4 regions of the Pseudoalteromonas sp. RB2-MNA-CIBAN-0110 genome follow, and region 4 is predicted to be linked to each of the others. Evidence: predicted binding sites of a transcription regulator. Region 4 holds the regulator's gene; each other region holds the start of a gene.
The links. Region 4 encodes sigma-54, which starts transcription at its own class of promoters, with help from an activator protein. Its sites were predicted from a motif close to GTTGGCACGNNNNTNGNNT; they were not measured.
Positions count from the first base shown of each region.

Region 1: the regulator sigma-54 is predicted to act here: its motif matches at 2,132-2,150, upstream of AAEY68_RS14580 (ferritin-like domain-containing protein).
Region 2: the regulator sigma-54 is predicted to act here: its motif matches at 2,627-2,645, upstream of AAEY68_RS05505 (hemerythrin domain-containing protein).
Region 3: the regulator sigma-54 is predicted to act here: its motif matches at 2,061-2,079, upstream of AAEY68_RS14835 (TorF family putative porin).

Region 1 is NZ_JBEOOQ010000030.1:52,228-56,429, forward strand. Features, by position in the region: gene AAEY68_RS14570 (TonB-dependent receptor plug domain-containing protein) at 1-688, shown strand, start outside; gene AAEY68_RS14575 (ExbD/TolR family protein) at 935-1,330, opposite strand; gene AAEY68_RS14580 (ferritin-like domain-containing protein) at 1,645-2,088, opposite strand; gene AAEY68_RS14585 (LysR family transcriptional regulator) at 2,267-3,205, opposite strand; gene aceK (bifunctional isocitrate dehydrogenase kinase/phosphatase) at 3,222-4,202, opposite strand, start outside.
Region 2 is NZ_JBEOOQ010000006.1:105,217-109,418, forward strand. Features, by position in the region: gene AAEY68_RS05500 (plasma-membrane proton-efflux P-type ATPase) at 1-2,045, shown strand, start outside; gene AAEY68_RS05505 (hemerythrin domain-containing protein) at 2,162-2,587, opposite strand; gene AAEY68_RS05510 (hypothetical protein) at 2,936-3,193, shown strand; gene AAEY68_RS05515 (hypothetical protein) at 3,249-3,503, shown strand; gene AAEY68_RS05520 (DUF6500 family protein) at 3,533-3,751, shown strand; gene AAEY68_RS05525 (tetratricopeptide repeat-containing diguanylate cyclase) at 3,788-4,202, opposite strand, start outside.
Region 3 is NZ_JBEOOQ010000031.1:44,580-48,781, reverse strand. Features, by position in the region: gene AAEY68_RS14850 (hypothetical protein) at 1-372, shown strand, start outside; gene AAEY68_RS14845 (helix-turn-helix transcriptional regulator) at 381-581, shown strand; gene AAEY68_RS14840 (hypothetical protein) at 737-1,900, shown strand; gene AAEY68_RS14835 (TorF family putative porin) at 2,178-2,864, shown strand; gene AAEY68_RS14830 (YIP1 family protein) at 3,057-3,770, shown strand; gene AAEY68_RS14825 (efflux RND transporter periplasmic adaptor subunit) at 3,827-4,202, shown strand, end outside.
Region 4 is NZ_JBEOOQ010000014.1:70,579-74,780, forward strand. Features, by position in the region: gene lptC (LPS export ABC transporter periplasmic protein LptC) at 1-105, shown strand, start outside; gene lptA (lipopolysaccharide transport periplasmic protein LptA) at 95-640, shown strand; gene lptB (LPS export ABC transporter ATP-binding protein) at 637-1,362, shown strand; gene AAEY68_RS09155 (RNA polymerase factor sigma-54) at 1,432-2,931, shown strand; gene hpf (ribosome hibernation promoting factor) at 2,957-3,244, shown strand; gene ptsN (PTS IIA-like nitrogen regulatory protein PtsN) at 3,249-3,701, shown strand; gene rapZ (RNase adapter RapZ) at 3,720-4,202, shown strand, end outside.

The DNA.
Region 1 (4,202 bases), on a different contig from region 4:
TGATATTGACGACCGTATTGTAATTAGTGACCGCTTAGGTAAAGGTTTATCTACAAGCCTTGATGCTGCACTAAATAGTGCGGGTGCTGGCGTAGGTCAGTTCTTCTTAAATGGTGCTGATACAGAAACTCGTGGTGTTGATTTTGTAGCAACGTGGAACACTGAAGGTTTAGGCGGCACGCTTGATTTTACACTTGCAGCTAACTTTACTAAAACAGATGTTGTATCGTTATTTTCGCCTGCTGGCTCAAGCCTTGAGACAGTAAACGTAGAAGATATATTTTCAGCTGAAGACATCTCTATTATTGAAGAGTGGCAACCAGAGGATCGTATTAACTTAAGTGCGCTTTATCAACGTGACGATTGGACAGTTAACCTGTCACTTAATCGCTTTGGTGAGTACACAGTAGAAGATGGTGGTCGTCAAACGTATGGCGCAGAAATTTTAACTGACGTTAAAGTTAACTACTTCGTTACTGAAGATTTGTCGGTAAATATTGGTGCAAATAACTTGTTTGATGTTTACCCAGATAAAAACGAAATAGGTAACTCTCGCTCAGGTACTATTGTGGATGCTAGTGGCAACACAGTAATAAGTAGCTCAGGTGTGTTTGACTACTCACGTCGTTCTGCTCCATTTGGATTTAACGGTGCTTACTACTACGTAGGCGCAGAATACCGTTTTTAATTAATAACCTGAACTCTGGTTAAGATATTTAAACTTTGATTTCTCTAGCCAGAGATTTTCAGTGAAAACAAGGCGAATTTATGCGTCAATAGCTGGCCTATTGCAATTAAATTCAACGCAGTTAACGCTGACAATAGCTGCTAGAGATAGATTTATTAGCCAGAATTTAGGTTAAGTAACCTCCCTTTAGTTATTTAACTCAAAGGGCCGTATGGCCCTTTTTTTTGGTTTTAGCCTGGGCTGATTTTATTTAGAAATCAAACTTATTGAATAATCATCGTATTGCTTAATATTATTCATTACACTCATTAAAGTATTATGTGTACTGTTTTCGTCTGCGGTTATAAGTACCGAACTTATTTCATATTTAGCCGCGAACATCGCTAAATTAGTCGCAACTTGCTCTAAATCAATTAACCTCCCTGAAAAATATACTCCGTTGCTTTCATCAATTCTAAATAAAGCATTTTTAACAGGCTTATCTATTTGAGGGCTGTCGAGTGGTCGGTTTAATTCAATAGCTACAGGTTTTACAAAAGATGTAGTTACAATAAAGAAAATTAGTAATATGAACACTATGTCTAACATCGGGGTCATATCTACATCAGCATTATTTTGCAGTTTAGTTAGTTTACTTTTCATATTGGACCTTATTTTTAATTAAATGCTGCGGCGCCACAGCAAGGTTTTAGGTACCTATTAACAAAATTAGCACAGCAAAAATAAAGCGTGGTTAAATAAATATTCTAATAACATTAAATATTTGTATTCATTATGTATTCAAAATGTGGCGAAATAAGGTGGTGTTTATACCAATTTGCTTATATATGGGGTCTATTTAACATCGTTATAGTGTAATTTAATTCGTTAAATTGCTTAAATATCTATGCAGGTTGGTATTAGAGGCAATAAAAAACCCAGCGCTAGGCTGGGTTGTATTTATGCGTTATGTAAGCTTAATGTTTTTGCATGCGGCTCATTTCTGCATGGCAGCTTTGCATCGTTAATAATGTTTTAGCCAGAGCAGCTTCGCAATCAGCCGGTTGTGGTTTATCCATAGCGGCTTTAATTTCTACAAGCGTTTTATCTTCTACTTCTTCAAGCTCTTTTACATACGTGCTGTCGTTATGTGAGGTGAATGTAGTAAGTAAGGCTGTGTATGCACGACGTGCTTCAACTGCGAAAGATGAACCATCTTCGCGTTCGCCTTTTTCATTAATTGCATATGGCTGCAAACGCTCAACACTCACTTTTCGGGCATCTATCATACGCTGAAAAAGGGCGCCAATAGCAGGGTCTTCAACTTTTTCCTGTGCTTTTTGATAAAAATCGATGCCGCTGTTCATAACTTGAATGATGTCAGTAATATGATTTACTTCTGATCCTTGATGGGTGTTCATAATGACCTCTTTTATTAAATGAATGTATAGTTCGATTTAATAAAAGCAAAGCACGTTCCAATATTTGAAATTTAATTTAAGTTATTGATAGTTAGTGGTTTAAATGGGTTTTTAAATTTGCTAGGTTTAGGCGGGTATATTAAACCTAGCAATTTTTACATCATATTGTGTAATAAAGTTATTTAAGTTCTTCAGCTACTTCAGCTACTTTTTGACGTAACCAAATGTGACTTGCATCGCGATGTAACAATGGGCTCCAAATCATATCAAGCTCAAAAGGAGGAATTGGAAATGGTGGCTCTAAAATTTTAAGCCCCGGATCATCTAAATATATATTTGCGGCTTTTGAAGGAAGGGTTGCAATCAAATTTTTCTCTTTAGCTAAATGAATCGCTACATGGTAGTTACGCGTAAAAGTGGCAATGTTACGATGTTTACCAAAGTGGGCAAGTGCTTCGTCAACCCAACCAAGTTTTTGCACATCTTTAGGGTCCATGCCCACGCCTACACCAAAACCTGTTTTACTCACCCATATATGGCGCGCTTTTAAGTAGCTGTCGAGGCTAAAGTTTTCAATAATAGGGTTGTCGGCCTTAACTAAGCAGCAAAAACTGTCTTTCCAAATACGTTTATGATGAAAAGACTGAGGTAAGTTTTCAAAGCGGTTGATTGCCATATCTACTTTGCCGTTTTCTACGTCATGAAAGGTTACATCACTTGGTGTGAGTATATCTAAAGTAGTATCGGGGGCTTCTTCGTGTAGTTTACTTAAGAGCTTTGGCGCTAACGTACTTGCAGCGTAATCACTGGCCATTATTCTAAATACACGTTTACTCTGGCTTGCCTCAAATTCTCTATTGGGTGCTAGGGTTTCTTCAAGCGTCATTAATATGCCACGAATAACGGGTTGTAACTCTAAAGCGCGCTCTGTCGGGACCATACCATCGCTGGTACGAACTAAAATAGGGTCGTTAAATAAGTTACGAAGACGTTTAAGGCCATTACTCATTGCGGGCTGCGTAATACTCAATTGATTAGCAGCGCGTGTTACATTGCATTCTCGAAGCAATGTATCGAGATAAACGAGTAAATTTAAATCTATTTTACTTATATTCATTGTGTGTCCTTTGCGTCTACCAGTGATGGATAAATCGCTGTGCTGTCGGGTAAGGGTAAATATGACTTACCTGCCCATTTTTTATATTTTGTTGAGCCTGCTTCCAAAAGCTAACATCTATAAGCTCTGGATGAGTGCTGAGGAAAAACTTTTTATACATAGGATTAGGCATTACAAATGTACATAACTGCTCTGGGAATACATCTTGTGGTGCAACAGAGTAACTTTGTTCATCCATTAAATAATCGTCGTAGCTCTTTGCTTTTGGTAATGCTCTAAAGTTCATATCTGTTAGGTATTGAACTTCATCGTAATCGTAAAAAATAATACGTTTGTGCTTGCTTACACCAAAGTTTTTTAAGAGCATATCGCCAGGAAATATATTAACGGCAATCATTTCTTTTAGAGCTTGCCCGTATTCTTCAATCGCGTCTGCGGCACTTTCTTCATCAGCATTTTCTAAAAACAAGTTAAGAGGTGTCATTCGCCGTTCAATATATAAATGCTTGATGATCAACCATTCGCCTTCAATTACCATTGATGAGCCAATTGTTTTATGTAATTGCGCAAGTAAATTACTATCAAAACGCGCCAAAGGAAATACGACGTTAGAATATTCTATGGTATCGGCCATTCTGCCAACGCGATCATGGTTTTTTACTAGTTGATAACGCTTTAATACGGTATCACGGCCGAAGGGCTTACTTTCACCAAATTTGTCTTTTATTACTTTAAAAACATAACCAAATGAGGGAAGGGTAAATACCATCATCACCATACCGGGAGTCCCCGGTGCAATTGTAAACTCATCACTTGAGTGAGATAAGTGATTTAAAAACTCTCGATAAAACTCAGTTTTACCCTGCTTGTGAAAACCCACTGCATTATAGAGCTCAGCAAGTGTTTTGTTTGGCATAAGCTGATTCAAAAACCGGACAAGTGCTGAAGGCGCATGAGTCTCTACCATAAAGTAGGCGCGGGCAAAGCCAAAAATGAC
Region 2 (4,202 bases), on a different contig from region 4:
CGGGTGATGTTATTAGAATGCGGATGGGCGATATAGTGCCTGCAGATGCGCGTTTGCTAAATGGTGATCCAGTAGAAGTAGATCAATCATCACTTACGGGTGAGTCGTTACCGGTTGTAAAGTCGGCGGGTGAAACTGTTTATTCGGGCTCTATTATTCGCCAAGGTGAAATAGAAGCAATAGTTTACGCAACCGGCGCTAATACCTTTTTTGGTAAAACAGCACAGTTAGTGCAAGGGGAGCGAACCGCAAGTCATTTTCAGCGTGCAGTGCTTAAAATTGGTAATTATTTAATAATGCTTGCTGCGGCTTTAGTACTGCTTATAGTTATTGTTGCTTTGTTTCGCGATGATCCAATGATCACCACATTACAGTTTGCACTCGTATTAACCGTTGCGGCAATACCAGTTGCCATGCCAACAGTGCTATCAGTTACTATGGCTGTAGGCGCTCGTTTATTGGCTAAAAAGCAAGTGGTTGTAACGCGTTTAGCTGCAATTGAAGAGCTAGCAGGTGTTGATATTTTGTGTTCCGATAAAACCGGCACATTGACACAAAACCTATTAACGTTAGGTGACCCGTTTTATATCGAAAACTCAATAAATAAAGGCTCTGCTGAGCAAGTTATATTGTACGCGGCATTAGCATCTCGCTCAGAAAATAACGATCCGATTGACTTAGCAGTATTACAAAGTATAAAAGCTGAGCAGCATCTAGATTCTTATCATATAGAGCATTTTCAGCCATTTGATCCTGTGAGCAAACGTACTGAAGCAATCGTTAAAAATGATGATGGCAAAACGTTTAAAGTGACCAAAGGTGCACCGCAGGTTATTTTAGCTTTGTCGGCTAATATTGAGGCAGTTAAAACTCAAGTTGAGGCATCGATAGATGAATTTGCAGCGCGTGGGTTTCGCTCTTTAGCGGTTGCTAAAACAGACGAGCAAGGTAAATGGCAATTTATAGGTGTATTGCCGCTTTTTGATCCACCGCGTGAAGAAGCAATACAAACCATTGCCGATGCAAAAGAAATGGGTATGAGCGTTAAAATGGTCACGGGTGACCAAGTTGCCATTGCGCGCGAAACTGCAAGTAAACTGGGTTTAGGGACAAACATTCTTGATGCTAGTGGATTTGGTGCAACTGAGCATCATCAAGCCACACAGTTAGATGACTCAATCGAGAGCGCTGACGGATTCGCACAAGTATTCCCTGAGCATAAATACCATATTATTGATGTGCTTCAGCATAGAGGGCACATTGTTGGTATGACAGGAGATGGCGTAAATGATGCGCCAGCACTTAAAAAAGCTGACTGTGGCATTGCTGTATCGGGTGCTACAGATGCAGCGCGTTCAGCAGCATCAATTGTGTTAATGACCGATGGCTTATCGGTTATTATTGATGCAGTTAAAGAAAGCCGAAAAATATTTCAACGCATGAACAGTTACGCTATTTACAGGGTTGCTGAAACATTGCGCGTATTACTTTTTATGACAATGGCGATATTAATTTTTAACTTTTATCCGTTAACAGCAGTCATGATTGTGATGCTTGCTTTACTTAACGATGCCGCCATTTTGTCTATTGCATACGACAATGTACATTATCAAAATAAGCCCGAAACATGGAATATGCGGCTCGTTTTAGGTATTGCATCTGTGCTGGGAATTGTAGGGCCAATTGCAGCCTTTGGTTTATTTTACTTAGGAGATAAAGTATTTGAACTCGACCGTCCTCATCTTCAAACATTAATGTACTTATTACTTTCTGTAGCAGGGCATTTGACTATATTTTTAGCGCGTACCCGAGGTCCATTTTGGTCTATTAAACCGTCTGCTATATTAATGGTCGCCGTATTTGGCACGCAAGTTATAGCAACACTTATTGCTGTTTATGGGGTGTTTATGACCCCACTAGGATGGGGATGGGCACTTGCTGTGTGGGCATACGCTTTGGTGTGGTTTTTTATTAACGATGGTTTAAAGCTAGTGGCGTATCGAATTTTTGATCCGACAGAAGCACCCTTACTAGAGAAGAGTTAGCACATAGGCTTAAAAAATGGTTATAAGCCAAGTGGCTTATAACCAATAGTACACAAGGGAGTGTATATAAGGTGGTTCAATTATTTGTGAGTAAAGTTACTCACAAATAAAAAGTATCAGTGCATTGCATCGTTATACTGCTTTGCCAAGCTTTGTTTTTGCCCTTCGGTTAGTGCTTTACCCGCTAATTGAAATACTTCGTGTTCTTCTTCACTTAAATGATGATGTACTAAATGGTGCAGTTTTTTAGCTGCAACTAACCATGCAGACGAGCTCATTTCGGTATCTTCAAGTTGTTCAATTAATTCATCAATTTCGTGATGTTCAGCTACGCTGTGGCGCGCTTTTTCATGAGTTAAGTCATCAAACATAAGTGGGTTGTAAAAGTAACGTTCTTCAAATTTTGCGTGTTGTTCTAGTTCTGTTTTTAGCTCGTCCATTAGCGTGTGGCGCTGCTCTGTGTCGCCGTGCGTTTGAATAAGCGCATCTACCAATTCTCGTTGTTTGTCATGGTCATGACGTAGTGCTTCAAAAATATTCATAACTAATCCTTTTACAATTTATTTGCTTATATCACTAACTAGCAAACTAAATGCCAAATGTTAAGTTGATGTATTTTATTGTTTTTATTTTGATTTTTTATTTTTGGGCTGCTATCACTGTAAATTTTACAGTGATATGAATGCAATTATTTCAGGCTTTTACGTAGTTCAATTATAAAAGTGAGTATAAATTCCTACAGAACCTTACAAATATTTACTGGTTGTTTATTTTATTGTAGTGATAAAGTAGCAACATTATTTAGGTACAATCTATATGTATTACTCCCACATATAATACCAATCGGTATAAATGCAGGTAGCACGTTAACTTAATAGGATAGTTTAAGGATGAACATAAAAAGCCCCATCGCCGCATTATTGCTGTGCGCTTTACTAAGTGCCTGTAGTACAGCCCCACGTTCTGACCCTAACTTATGCATTGAAGAGGCTGAAACGGTTGATCGAAATGGCGCTCAAACAAGCTCAGAAGTTTATAATCAATGCATTAGCGCACAAATTAAAAAGGATGAAAAAAATGACACTTTTTTTGATGCTATAGGTACGTTCTTTTTTGAATTTTTTGTAATGGTGGTAGAAAGTAAATAGGCTAACTTGCAGCTGTAATTTAAAGTAAATAAGTTGCGTAAAAATAGGATTAGTTATGAAGCAATTATTGATAGCAATTCCACTTTTTTTATTACTAAGCGCTTGTGCGGCACAGCCTTACGCAGGCTCGGCAAAATGTATGGAACAAGCAGATATTGCATACGAAACCGATACACGTAAAAATGAGATATTAGATAATGAATGCAAAGCTGCAAAAGTAAATACGCCTAATAAAGAGCTTGAGAATCATGGCTTGGTTGATAGAAGCCTTTTACAGCTAATCGTTAGCGTTTTAAATGGCGTATTTTAATAGTAAAAATATAATTAAATAAGGTATGTATGAGGGAAGAACTAAGAGCAAAAATAATTACCGTGTGCGATAAAAAAATAGCAGCTAAAGGCGAAAATGTAGGGCTTTCTTTTTATGCATTTTTTGCTAATAAAAACGACGACCCAGAGCTACTTATGGAAGCTGCTACTTGGTGGATACACACCCATAAATTAGATCATTTTGTAAAAGCACATAAAATTAAACAAATGGTTTTAGACGGACTTTAGTCAAGTAAATGAGCCAATACTTTTAGCTGTGCTTATTTAATCAACAACGACTTGGTTTCTTCCGTTTTCTTTTGCTTTATAAAGTAATTTATCTGCATGCTTAATAAGAACATCTAGTGTGCTTTTTAAAGGGCCACTTACAGAGGCCCCTGCACTAAAGGTGATTTTTGTATCACTAGGAAAGTCTTCTATATTACTGCAATGCTCGGCGAAGCTAATGGCGAGTCGGTTAAATATATCGCGAATTATTCGTTCATCAACCGTATTTAGTGCAAATAACCATTCTTCGCCGCCGTAACGACCAAACTGATGATCATTACATAGTGTTTCTTTTGCAGCTTTTGCAAAGGCAATAAGAACTAAATCTCCAACATCGTGACCAAAATGGTCGTTAACTTTTTTAAAGTAGTCTAAGTCAACAATTGCTATCGTCATTTTACCTTCACCAAGC
Region 3 (4,202 bases), on a different contig from region 4:
CTTAGTATAAGCACAGGCATGGTTTGTTTACTTCTCAGTGTTTACTCACTAATAAAGCACGATAACGAAGGGTTATTATTTGTTGGATTGGGCGTTTCTTTTTATATGGTTATAGTGATTATTTACCTCATTAAAGGAGGCTTTCCGTTAAAAATGTATTTTCAATACGCTTGTAAAGATGAGTTTCTAAACACCATCGATACTAATGCCTTTAAACATACAAGTTTTGCATTTGGATTTTGCCTTCTGGGTGTTTTTTATAAAGGCGATGAAATAGCTAGCGAGGTCTCGCATGCAACTATGGCGGTATTCTACCTAGGTATCGTGCTTTTGGTATATGGCGCTTCATTGCTTTGGCAAAGTCGTGATTAGGAGTGGATATGCAAAATAACATAGCAAAGTATCGAAAAGAGGCTGGGCTTTCACAGCAAGAACTTGCTGATGCTATTAACGTGTCGCGCAAAACAATAAGTACAGTAGAAACAAACCGGTTTACGCCGTCGGTAATAATTGCTCTAAAAATAGCAAAGCATTTTAATATCTCAGTCGAAAGCCTCTTTGTACTGGATGAAAATGATTGATACATGTTAAAGCATTAGTCTCATTTTATTAGCAAAAATACCGATTTAGTCACTTCAATTACAACGTATGGAGGACAGCGCTGTTGTTATTAGCGTAATTGCGCTAAAATAGACCAGCAAAAAAATATATATCTAAACCGGAGATTCTACAAGGCATGAAAAAACTGCTAATTTCACCGTCAAAAATGACGCTAGGCGAACAAGAAAATCAAATCTATCAGAACATTCTGAAGCAATCTTCAGAGTTAAGCCTTAACCTTATGGCCGTGAAAGTAGAAAACCACCCTGATGATTTTTTACCTTGGTGTTACGAATTGCTAAGTGCAAGCAGAGATCGTATGAACTACGATTTACTAGAGTCACAGCAGTTACCAGTACTTAAGAAGCTACACGATCAGCTTATTTCAGCTATCAGCTTTTTACAGGTTAAAACTTTACGTATTGCTCCGTGGCCTGTTGTAAGTGTATTTGTAGAACAACACAAAGATGTTATTGCACTTGATGAACAGCTTCGTTTGGTAGACTACATTAAAAGCATTCGTGAACAATCTCTTAAAGATATGATTCCTGAAGACTTACTTGCGTTTAGCGGTAAGCACATGGCATCACTTGATCCAAGCACATACAACTTTGACGTTGAATGGTTTGCATCTACAAAGAGTGCAAAGAGCTTCCATCAAATGCTTGGTGATTTACCAGGTGCTTTTGACGATGCACTAGTGAATATTCCACTTGAAGGTGATATTACTCAATACGAATATCAACAATTTGTTGCTGCTTATTCAAAAATATTCACCGACAACAACGAAAAACCAACACTTGCGCCTGCAACACGACTGCTTGCAATGCGTCGCCCTGATTTATTTACTCCGATTACAAATAATCGATTAGATGCATTATGTGGTGCCCTTGGTGTTTCTAAACTTAAAAATAGTGATTTTGAGCGTTACTGGCAAGATATCGTAAAAGGTATTCAAGCTATGTCATGGTACAAAATGGCTAAACCTAGTAACGAGTTAGAAGAACAATTGGTTGCTATTAAAGCATTAATTCCATGTTTCTTTCACTACGCTGATGCTAAAACACCAGATAACTCTAACTACATTAAACTGCTAACCAAGCCTAAACGTACTACAACTACAACAGGTAAAACTCAGCGTAGAGGTAAAGAGTCTGCAGAAATATTAGTAGACCGTGCTCTTGCTGCTGACGATATTCCTGAACACATTCGCAGTAAACGTGATTCAATTGTGAGTGAAGTACAAAAAGGTCGCAGCGTAAACGAAACAATTAGCCTTATGCGCACTATATTCGGTTAAAATCTTCTAATTTAGCCGTACTTTTATGGTGCGGCTAGGTTAATTTATGCACCAGCAATGTGCGCAACATCTTCCTTCATGTTATATCCCCATCCTATTCATAAAATTCAAGCTCATGTTTTTAATAAATAAAAAATAATTTTTAATAAAAAATAATGAAGCTGGCACATACAGTGCAATTATCCCGTTAGTTAAACAATAAAAAGCCGTCAGCCTAAAGGTTCAGATTACATAATAAAAACCTTGGCGAGCAAAAATCATATAACGGGAAATGGACATGCTAAAACTAAAAAAAACCATCGCTATCAGTGCTATAGCATTAATGGGCGCAACATCTTTAACGTCAACAGCCGTACATGCTGAAGTAACAGCAAACGCAGCGGCAACATCAAACTACTTATGGCGTGGTCAAGAGCAAACTGGGGGCGATGCAGCTATTTCAGGCGGTATTGATTACGCCAATGAATCGGGCTTTTATGCAGGTACTTGGGCTTCAAATGCATCGTGGGCAGATGAAATGACCTATGAGCTTGATTTATACGCAGGCTTTGGTGGCGACATTAACGAAAGCGTTAGCTACGATGTTGGCTATATTTATTACGCTTACCCAGATGCCGCTTCTGAGGCTGACGCAGATTTCTCTGAAATTTACGGTAGCATCAGTGTTGAAGGCTTTACATTTGGTGCTTCAGTACTTGCAACATCAGCTGCAAGTGGTGATGGTACAGACTTTGGTGATTCACTTTACCTAACAGCTGATTACGGTTTTGCTGTTGGCAGTAACGGCACTGAAATGGCACTTCACTTAGGCCACTACTCTGGTGACTTTATTGGCGATGACAATATTCTAGATTACGGTGTATCAATTTCGAAAGATGGTTTCACTTTTGGTTTATCTGATACAGATATGGATGATTCAGATATTAAAGCTTACGTTGCTTATTCTGTAGACTTTAATTTATAAGAAAGAATGTGTTACTTGCTGCGACACGAAGGGCCTTTTGGCCCTTTTCTCGTTTTTGAACAAGACCCCTCACATCTGTTAACAAACCGTTACAATTGAATAAAAACAATACATACATTTTCCTTTATTCTATTACTTAGTCACTGGGCATTTATAACTGCCTAGCCATAAAATAGGTATAAAGGAATAATAATGAAATCACCTAACGCTTTTAGCGCCCTACTCGATATTTATATAAATCCTAGTAAAGCTTTCAATGGTGTTGAACACGCCAAAGGTTGGTCATGGTTAGCATTTATATGTATTACCCTTGCTAGTATCGCTAGTGTTTATATTTTTTACTCTAGTGTTGATATGCAGTTTTTGATTAATGAGCAAGTAGCAGCATCAAGTATAGATGCAACAATTGGCGAGCAAAAAGCAATTCGTCAAAGTATAGAGCTAAATGCAGAAAACCAAATTTGGTTTGCTCTGTTTGGCGGCGTAATTGCGCTGGCTATCATGAATGCACTCATGGCACTTTATTATATGCTTGTGGCTAAACAAGATCCTGAATCAGAACATAGCTACGGAGCTTGGTATGGATTCTCTACCTGGACAATGATGCCAGTTGTTATTTCAAGCCTAGGCACAATTGCTCTTGTACTAAGTGCAAGTACAGATCAAATATCTCAACAAGCCGTATTTAGCTACGCATCTATTAACCAATTAATAATAGGACTTGAAATTGGTCATCCTTTTTATAGCTTATTAGAATCAATAAACTTATTTAGCTTTTGGAGCATTGCACTGGGAATGATCGGCTTAAAATGCTGGACTAATTTTTCAACTAACAAAGCACTCCTATTCTCTGCACTTCCTTCAATCATTATTTTTGGTATTTGGGCAGTCATTGCAGCAATGTAACCACTAGATGGGGGTATGTATTGCCTCCGCATTACTTAATTCACGGATAGATAAAAATGAAAAAAGCAATAATCATCACACTCGCTGTAGGCGCATTTATAGCCCTAATTGTGTCAAAGCAAATTTCTGGCGATGAAAAACAAGCCGAAGTAAATATTGCTCAAGTAGAGCTTGGCGACATTACTGACTCAATAATGGCTTCAGGTAATTTAGTTTTTAATACACAAGTGCAATTACGCTCTGAAGTGACAGGCCGAGTCGATAAAATATTTGTTCAAGAAGGCCAAGGAGTGAAACAAGGTGACATGTTAATGCGCCTTGATACAACTGCTTTTGAATCAGAAGTTACCCGTAGTAAAGCAATCCTTCGCGCCACAGAGATTGAAATTAAACATAGTAGAACACGCCTTACTAATCTAGAGCGCCAACTTA
Region 4 (4,202 bases):
ACTGGACCCAATTTAAAAATCACTGGTAAAGGCCTAGAAGCCGACTTAAAAACCGAAGTGATAAAACTAATTAACCATACGCGAACCATATATTATGACCAATAAAATATTAAAATCACTTATTATTCCTACACTTATACTAGCGTTTAATAGTAGTGCTGCAGAGCAAAACACGCAACCGACTGCAAATCAAATTTCAATAAGCGCCGATAAGCAAGAAGGTCAATTAAAAGCTAATGTCGGGATTTTTGAGAAAAACGTTGAAATTATTCACGGTAATCGCCGTATCACAGCCGACCGCTTAGAAGTACATAAACGCGATGAACTTGGTGATAATAAACAATTATTAATTGCTACAGGTAGCCCTGCGCACTTTGAAGAAAAGCAATCAGATGGCACGACTATGAGCGCCAGTGCTGACGAAGTACGTTATGATGTATCTAAGCGTTTTTTAACGCTTGTTGGTAATGCACAAGTATCGCAAGCGGGACAAAAAATAAATGCTAAAAGCATTACCTACGATATAGAGCAGCAGCTAATCAGTGCCGAAAAAGATGAAAACTCAACTGACCGCGTTCACACAATTTTAGTGCCAATCGAGACTAAAAAAAGTAAAAAAAGCGACAAAGGTCAACCATGAGCACATTAAAAGCAGAGCTATTAGCAAAGAGCTATAAAGGCCGTGAAGTTGTAAAAAACGTCGGCCTTGAAGTCAAAGCTGGCAGTATTGTTGGCTTACTTGGCCCTAACGGCGCAGGTAAAACCACCACGTTTTATATGATAGTAGGACTTGTACCTAGCGACAAAGGTAAAATATCGATAGACGATAACGATATTACTCTTTTACCTATGCATAGTCGTGCTAGATTAGGCATTGGCTACTTACCGCAAGAGTCTTCAATATTCAGAAAGCTGACTGTTTATCAAAACTTAATGGCCATTTTAGAAACGCGCAAAGAGTTAAATAAACAAGCTAGAGAAGACACTCTCGATAAATTATTAGATGAATTTAGCATACAACACATTCGTGATAGCCAAGGCATGGCATTGTCAGGTGGCGAACGTCGTCGTGTTGAAATAGCACGTGCGCTGGCAGCAGATCCTAAATTTATATTACTGGATGAACCATTTGCAGGTGTTGACCCGATTTCGGTGTTAGACATAAAGAAAATAATAGAACATCTTAAAAATCGTGGGATTGGTGTATTAATTACCGATCATAACGTAAGAGAAACCCTTGATGTTTGTGAAAAAGCCTACATTGTTTCTCATGGGGAGCTGATTGCATCAGGTACTCCAGAACACGTATTAAATGATAAAACAGTACGCGATGTTTACTTAGGCGAGCAATTTAGGCTGTAACATTTACGCCATGTCTTTAAGCATCTGCTAGTATTAATTATAACAACATAAAAGGATTGTTAGAGATACATGAGGCAATCACTACAGCTGCGCATGGGCCAGCAACTTACAATGACTCCACAGCTGCAACAAGCTATTCGTTTGTTGCAACTCAGTACATTGGATCTCCAGCAAGAAATACAAGAAGCTCTCGACAGCAACCCGCTATTAGAGGTTGAAGAAGCAGACTATTCAGAAGACGCTGCAGGTAAAAACGAGCAAAAAGCAGATACAGATGACATAACTGTTAGCGCATCTGCCGATGATGCTCCAAGCGAATACGAACAAGATAGTGGTGAAGCACTTGCAAAAGACACGCTAAGTGACGACATGGCTATGGATGTTAGTTGGGATGAGTACATGAGTGCCGCCCCAGCAGCATCATCGGGTCCGATGCCTGAAGACGAATCAATATACCAAGGCGCCTCTACTGAAACGCTCCATGAGTATTTAATGTGGCAGTTACAACTAACGCCATTTAGCCCTACAGACGAAGCTATTGCTATTGCTATTGTAGAAGCCGTCGATGATTCAGGTATTTTAACACTAAGCTGCGAAGAGATTTTAGAAAGCTTTAATCAAGAAAACGAAGATGATAACGAAGTCGAACTTGATGAAATTGAAGCTGTATTAAAACGCATCCAACTGTTTGATCCTGTTGGTATTGCTGCACGTAGTTTACAAGAGTGTTTGTGTATTCAGCTAAACCAGTTTGATAAAGAAACACCTTACATTAATGAAACAAAAATGATTTTAACCGAGCATATTGATTTATTAGCTGCTCGTGACTATCGTACATTAATGAAGAAAACTAAGCTCAAAGAAGAAGAGCTTAAAGAAGTAATGACATTAATACATACTCTTAGCCCTAAACCTGCAGATACTATTGTAAGAGAAGAATCTGAGTATGTTATTCCTGATGTGTCAGTTAAAAAAATCAAAGGCCGCTGGGTTGTTGAGTTAAACCCAGACAGCATGCCTAAAATTCGTGTTAATAGCCAATACGCGGCAATGTCTCGCACTGTAAAATCCAGTGGTGACAGCCAGTTTATTCGCTCGCATTTACAAGAAGCTAAATGGTTTATTAAAAGCTTAGAAAGTAGAAACGACACGCTATTAAAAGTAACAAATTGTATTGTTAAGCAACAACAAGGCTTTTTTGAACACGGTCCTGAAGCCATGAAACCAATGGTTTTAAATGATGTTGCTGAAATGGTAGAAATGCACGAATCAACAATTTCGCGCGTAACAACCCAAAAGTATATGCACACACCCCGTGGTATATTTGAGCTTAAATATTTTTTCTCAAGCCATGTAAGCACCGAAAACGGTGGTGAATGTTCATCTACAGCAATCCGTGCGCTTATCCGAAAATTAATCGCAGCAGAAAATTCAGCAAAACCATTGAGTGATAGCAAAATAGCGGATATATTGGCTGAGCAAGGAATTAAAGTAGCGAGACGTACAATCGCAAAATACCGCGAATCTCTGGCTATTCCACCGTCAAATCAACGTAAAAGTTTGATTTAAGACGCAAAAAAAGAGGGTAATGCTTATGCAACTAAACTTAACTGGTCGTCACGTAGAATTAACCGATTCACTAAGAGACTATATTAATACCAAATTTGCGAAGCTAGAAAGACACTCTGATCATATTAATAATGTTCATGTCATTCTCGATGTAGAAAAATTAAATCAAAAAGCAGAAGCCACCATACACGTAAGCGGTGCTGAGCTATTTGCCTCTACAGAACATCAAGATATGTATGCCGCCATTGACTCGTTGATCGACAAGCTCGATCGACAAGTAATTAAACACAAAGAGAAGCTTGCTCGACACTAATATGATGAAATTAAGCTCACTTATATGCCAGGACTGCAGCAAAGCTGCGGTCCTTTTTAATAGCAAAAAAAGAATTTTAGAGTTCATTAGCGAACTTGCTCACGACAAACTTCCGTATTTACCGCAACAAGATATTCTTAATGCTTTAATGAGCAGAGAGAAACTCGGTAGTACAGGTATAGGGCGTGGCATTGCCATTCCTCATGGAAGAATGAGCGGTGCAGAAGAGCCTTTGGCTTTAGTACTCGTTAGCGAAACTCCAATAAATTTTGATGCAATCGATAATCGCCCTGTTGATATTTTCGTCGCACTCATCGTACCAGATGGCGATAACCAGCAGCACTTAAAGACTCTAGCAACCATTGCTGATAAACTAAACAACAAAGATTTTTGTAAACAGTTACGCAGTGCAAAATCAGATACTGAGCTTTACCAAGTTATTGTCAATCAATCATAGTTTTATAAAGGGTGTTAAATGGAGTTAATTATCATAAGCGGCCGCTCTGGTTCTGGAAAGTCGGTTGCTTTACGCGTTGTAGAAGATTTAGGTTATTATTGCGTAGATAATATTCCAGTTAACTTGCTTCCTTCATTAGTTCGCAGTGTGTCTGATAGCTATGATAAAATTGCTGTTAGCATTGATGTGCGTAACATCCCTAAGCAACAAGATGAATTTAACGATATTCTTGAATACTTGCCTGGCTTTGCAAAACCTACTTTATTTTATTTAGATAGCGACGATCAAACATTGATCAAACGTTTTTCTGAAACTCGTAGATTACACCCACTATCAATTGACTCGTTGCCTCTTGATTTAGCCATCAAAAAAGAAAAAGAATTACTTGATGTATTAATCACCCGCGCCGACTTTATGATAGATACAACTGATTTAAGCGTTCATCAACTTGCTGAATCTATTCGTGAAAAGATTTTAGGTAAAAAAGATAAGCAACTGATT